DNA from 2 places in the Yersinia fenwicki genome. Region 1 is predicted to be linked to the other one. Evidence: predicted binding sites of a transcription regulator. Region 1 holds the regulator's gene; the other holds the start of a gene.

Region 1 (3,193 bases):
TAAATGTTAGAATACTTCTAAATGATTACTTTCTGTTCACCGTACGATTAACAATGTACCGTTATTTATATCACTAACACGCCAGCGGCTTAGAAAAAAAAAGGATTAAAGATGATTTTAAGGAAATCTGATTGGCACCCAGCCGACATCATTGCGGCACTACGTAAAAAAGACACCACTCTGGCAGCAGTCTCTCGAAAAGCAGGTTTAAGCTCATCCACGCTTGCTAATGCGCTAACTCGGCCTTGGCCTAAGGGGGAATGGTTGATTGCAGAATGTCTGGAAATTCATCCTTCTGAAATTTGGCCGACACGCTATTTTGACTTAAAAACCGGTGCACTTCTCGACCGAAAAGTGAGAATAAGACAACCTATAACCGAAGCATAAAAAAACCGCCAATAAACTGCATCGGCGGTTGATGGTGTCATTCTAGGGGCTACTATAGCCCCTACTACACTGATTTATTTGACGAACTGCTCGCCTAACTCAATATCTTTATGCAGAACATCTAGCATACTTTCCAATGCTTGTTGTTCAAAAGCACTCAGTTTGCCGATATCTTTCCGTTCGGCTACGCCATCTTTACCCAATAGAATTGGCTGAGCAAAGAAGCGGGCATACTTGCCATCACCTTCAACGTAAGAACATTCCACAACATTGCTTTCGCCTTGTAAGGCACGAACCAAAGAAAGACCAAAACGTGCAGCTGCTTGCCCCATAGACAGGGTCGCTGACCCGCCACCGGCTTTTGCTTCAACAACTTCAGTACCTGCATTCTGGATACGCTTAGTCAGATCAATAACTTCTTGTTCTGTGAAGCTGACACCTGGAATTTGTGAAAGCAATGGAAGAATGGTCACACCTGAATGGCCGCCAATAACTGGTACTTCGATATCCTGAGGTTGCTTACCTTTCAGTTCTGCAACAAAGGTATTTGAGCGGATAGTATCGAGGGTCGTAATACCGAATAATTTGTTTTTATCGTAAACACCGGCTTTTTTCAGCACTTCTGCCGCAATAGCAACGGTTGTATTCACTGGGTTAGTAATGATACCAATTAAGGCTTTCGGGCAAGTATGCGCGATTTGCTCAACCAGATTACGAACAATACCCGCGTTCACATTGAACAGATCTGAGCGATCCATGCCAGGTTTACGTGCGACACCCGCAGAGATCAGAACAATATCTGCCCCTTTCAGGGCCGGGGTAGCATCTTCCCCGCTGAAACCTTTAATGTTAACAGCCGTTGGGATATGGCTCAGATCAACCGCAACACCAGGAGTCACTGGCGCGATATCATATAATGAGAGGTCTGAACCTGAAGGAAGCTGGGTCTTGAGTAGAAGAGCGAGGGCCTGGCCGATACCACCAGCGGCACCGAGAACTGCAACTTTCATCCTATACTCCTTATTATATTTAATTTAAATTTGCCGTGAATTCATCTATTTACGAACCTTAATTTATTGCGATTTTAAACACAATCTATTAACAGTCAGATTGAGATATCGCGCATCAAAAAGGCACATAAAGTTTGTCTATTTTAGATTAAATCGCTTATTCATTAATGATATAGCGCACATTATTCTAAAGTTCTTCTCAGTATTCATGACAGGTTAATCGGCGGTTACATTACACCCTTCCTTTACATCAAAACAACATCATTTTAATAACATTTTAGCTACTCAGTACAAATGTTAAATAAAGCTGATTTAGCATAATCGTAACAGGCGAGTAGGGTTGAAATTTCAGCACACCTTGATATCAGTGCTTTTATCACCAATACTCCATAGTCATGTTGAATAAAAATTCATTTATATGCATAATAATCCTATTCACTATTGACTGTTCAGGGCATAAAAAATGCGTAACCCCGCCAAACAAGAAGATCTTATCAAGGCGTTTAAAGCGCTATTGAAAGAAGAGAAATTCAGTTCTCAAGGTGAAATCGTTTTGGCCTTACAGGAAGAAGGCTTTGAAAATATTAACCAGTCCAAAGTTTCTCGCATGTTGACCAAATTTGGTGCGGTCAGAACGCGTAATGCAAAAATGGAGATGGTTTATTGTTTACCGGCTGAATTAGGTGTTCCGACAACCAGCAGCCCACTAAAGAACTTGGTATTAGATGTCGATTATAACGATTCGGTAGTAGTGATTAACACCAGCCCAGGCGCGGCCCAATTGATCGCACGTCTACTGGACTCATTAGGTAAAGCGGAAGGTATTCTAGGCAGCATTGCCGGTGACGATACTATTTTTACCACACCAGCCAGAGGTTTCACTGTCGAACAGTTACACGAGGCCATCCTCCGTTTGTTCGAACAAGAGCTTTAATTTTCCGCGAATTTATAGATGCGGCCTTATATGCCGCATTTTCTTATTTGGTACACGTCTACCTTATTAGCCCTAAATACCTCGCAATAAACAGGGCATCAGACTGCCTCATCTATTTAAAATCACTTAATACCCCTGCTTTTATTCTATTTATGGTCAAAGTCACCATACTCTTTCGCACTTTTAGTCAAAAACACTTATCGTATTGAAAAAACACTATTTTTTCTTAAACCTACTGTTTTTTAATCAATTTTTATTCCTTTTCGTTCTTAAAAAGTAATAACTCACGATAAAGTGACATTAAATATTATTAGCGAGCTATTAATATTCTTAGTTACTAGATGTATACTCATTTTCGTGACGTAAATCACACTTCTTGTGAAGTGATAAAAAATAAATAGAGGCAATAACATGAAAGTTAAAACTACTATCGCAACAATGAGCATTCTATCTGCACTGTCATTTGGTGTTTTTGCAGCTGATTCAATCAGTGAAAATCAAGCCGCTAACTTACAGCCAATGGGGACTATTACCGTCAGCGGCCTGAATGGTGCACCTTCTGATATTCGCCAGGCACTGTCTGATAAAGCCGATGCAATGGGCGCTAAAGCTTACAAAGTGATTGAAGCTCGCGAAGAGAACAACTGGCATGCCACTGCCAAGATCTACCAGTAACTATAAGAAATGAAAGTAAATGCCCCGTAATAAGGGGCATACTTTCTATTTTAGGTTTTCCATGTTTCGATGGTTTATTCAATAGGTTGAACATTAAGACAAAGATGAATTCTCGGACTATTGAATAGAGTACTCATTGGAAATGATATTGATTTAATGGATGTATTAGATCACTACCGCAACAGAA
Region 2 (3,193 bases), 400 kb from region 1:
TCTTTCTAATGGGCAAAATTGATCACCTACCTCATAAGGGGTAACTATTGCTGGCAGAAATGATCGACTAATTGACCAATCAGCTCACGAGTGGGTTCAATAAAGGCCATATCGATAAATTCATCCGGCTGATGGGCTTGATTGATGGAGCCGGGCCCTAGCACTAATGTCGGGCAAATTTGCTGAATAAACGGCGCTTCGGTGCAGTAGTTCACTACCGCCGTGCGCTCACCCAGTAATTTCTCAATAACCTCGACCATATGATGATCTGTCGGACATTCATAGCCCGGAATCGGTGGATGCAGTTGGTCAATACTCAAGCGACCCGGCCAGCGGGCACTGACGGGGGCCAGTGCTTCAGTCATCAATTCATCCAAATCACTTAATGTCAGCCCCGGTAACGGGCGGATATCCATATGTAATTCACAGCAAGCGCAGATACGGTTTGCAGCATCACCTCCATTGATGTGGCCGAAATTCATTGTCGGATAAGGGATAGCAAATGCCGGGTTGTTATAACGTTCTTGCAAAGTGGTACGCAGCTTCATTAGCTCGGTAATAGATTCATGCATCAAATCAATAGCATTGACGCCACGCGCTGGATCACTGGAATGGCCGGACTGACCGGTAATACGGATAGCATTGGAAATATGGCCTTTGTGCGCACGCACCGGTTGCAGTGATGTTGGCTCACCGATAATGGCAAAGTCAGGGCGTAATTGGGTGGAAGCGGCAAAATAGCGTGCGCCCGCCATGGTAGTCTCTTCATCAGCGGTTGCGAGGATATACAGCGGCTTACTCAATGTGCTGGCATCGATATCACGTACCGCATCAAGAATAAAGGCAAAGAAGCCTTTCATGTCGGCAGTACCCAGACCATACAATTTATTATCATGCTCGGTCAGAGTGAAAGGGTCGCGCGTCCAGCGGCCTTCATCGTAAGGTACGGTATCGGTATGACCTGCCAAGAGTAGCCCACCGCTGCCCTCTCCGCTGCTTTTTTTGCCAACAGAGTTTTCACCAATAGAGGCAAGTAGATTAAATTTGTGGCGTGTATCCGGTACCGGCTGGATTTCGACGCGAAAACCCAGATCAGCAAACCATCCGGCCAACAAGTTGATTAACGCCTCATTACTTTGATCGAGGGCGCTATCGGTTGCGCTGATCGATGGCGTTGCGATTAGCGCCCGATACAGCTCAATAAATGGAGGTAATTTCATCTTCACTGTTGACAGCCTTTGGTTAGGGTAGTATCAATATTCATGCATTAATTATGAATAAAAATACATTAAGCTTGAGTGTAAGGGAACCTAAAAACACCCTTAAATCTACGAAAATGTCAATGCTCAATCACGTGGGGGAACAGTAAAACCTTGCTGAGAACCCAAATGCCGGTTTTGACTACTTATGTCTTTATACCGAATAACATTTTTATACCCAAAGTACTAAGGGCAAGGTGAACTGAACCCATGTTGAATACGCTAATTGTTGGTGCCAGTGGTTATGCCGGAGCTGAGCTTACGGCTTACCTGAATCGTCACCCACATATGAACATAACCGGTTTAACGGTTTCAGCGCAAAGTGCAGATGCAGGGAAATTACTTTCTGATCTGCATCCGCAGCTAAAAGGCATTATCGATCTTCCGCTACAGCCCTTGGTGGATGTGGCTCAAGCGGCAAAAGGTGTGGATGTTGTCTTCCTCGCCACCGCTCATGAGGTCAGCCATGATTTAGCGCCACAATTCCTGGCAGCGGGTTGTGTGGTATTCGACCTCTCCGGTGCATTCCGGGTTCAGGATGCGGCGTTTTATAGTCAATATTACGGTTTTGAGCATCAACATGCCGATTGGTTGGATAAAGCGGTCTATGGATTAGCTGAATGGCAGGCTGAGCAAATTAAGCAGGCCCAATTGATCGCGGTCCCAGGTTGTTATCCAACCGCATCCCAGCTGGCGCTTAAACCGTTAGTGGAAGGCGGTTTGCTCAATGATGCACAGTGGCCAGTGATTAACGCCGTCAGCGGTGTGAGTGGCGCGGGTCGCAAAGCCAGTATTGGCAACAGTTTCTGTGAAGTGAGTTTGCAACCCTATGGTTTGTTTAATCATCGTCATCAGCCGGAAATTGTCGCCCACCTTGGTACGCCAGTGATTTTTACTCCGCACTTGGGGAATTTCGCCCGCGGTATTTTAGCGACCATTACCTGCCGTCTGAATGCGGGTGTGACAGCACAAGATATCGCTGAGGCATACCATAATGCCTATCAGGATAAGCCGCTAGTTCGGCTGTATAAGCAAGGCGTACCGGCGCTGAAAGCGGTGGTGGGTCTACCTTTCTGTGATATCGGTTTCTCTGTGCAGGGTGAACATTTAATTATTGTTGCGACAGAAGATAACCTGCTCAAAGGCGCGGCAGCGCAGGCCGTGCAATGTATGAATATACGTTTTGGCTTTGCGGAAACCCAATCTCTGTTGTGAGTAATAAAACGCTAAGCAGCAGAGGTTTTAACCGAGTCAGAACTGAAATTTTTTCTAATTATATTGAGGCGAAACATGATAAATCCGTTGGTCATTAAATTAGGTGGCGTGTTGCTCGACAGCGAAGAAGCGCTGGAACGCCTGTTTACTGCATTGGTGACCTATCGTGAGAAGCATGAGCGCCCGCTTGTGATTATGCACGGTGGTGGTTGTCTGGTTGATGATCTGATGAAAAAACTCGCGTTGCCGGTGGTGAAGAAAAACGGCCTGCGTGTGACGCCTGCAGATCAAATTGACATTATTACCGGGGCATTAGCGGGTACCGCCAACAAAACATTGCTGGCCTGGGCGGTTAAACATGACATCAATGCGGTTGGCTTATGCTTGGGTGATGGTAATACCGTGTCGGTCACCCCGCTGGATGCGGCACTTGGCCATGTGGGCAAAGCCGAAGCTGGCTCACCGGCTTTAGTACAAATCTTACTGGCCGCAAATTACATGCCTATCATCAGCTCTATTGGTATTACTAAAGATGGTAGTCTGATGAATGTAAATGCCGATCAGGCAGCGACTGCTTTGGCTGCGACATTGGGAGCCGATTTAATTTTGCTGTCGGATGTCAGTGGGATTTTAGATGGCAAAGGCCAGCGCATTGCTGAGATGACTGCACAAAAAGCCGAACAACTGATTGCGCAGGGCATCATCACTGACGGTATGGT

What was found. The regulator ArgR, encoded in region 1, controls arginine synthesis, uptake and breakdown. The targets are predictions, from matches to a motif close to ANTGAATAAAAATACANT.
Positions count from the first base shown of each region.
Region 2: the regulator ArgR is predicted to act here: its motif matches at 1,273-1,290, upstream of argC (N-acetyl-gamma-glutamyl-phosphate reductase).

Region 1 is NZ_CP170755.1:4,125,010-4,128,202, forward strand. It holds gene ACF3VQ_RS18675 (helix-turn-helix domain-containing protein) at 112-387, shown strand; gene mdh (malate dehydrogenase) at 462-1,397, opposite strand; gene argR (transcriptional regulator ArgR) at 1,861-2,331, shown strand; gene yhcN (peroxide/acid stress response protein YhcN) at 2,743-3,006, shown strand.
Region 2 is NZ_CP170755.1:4,520,307-4,523,499, reverse strand. It holds gene argE (acetylornithine deacetylase) at 45-1,220, opposite strand; gene argC (N-acetyl-gamma-glutamyl-phosphate reductase) at 1,470-2,474, shown strand; gene argB (acetylglutamate kinase) at 2,550-3,193, shown strand, end outside.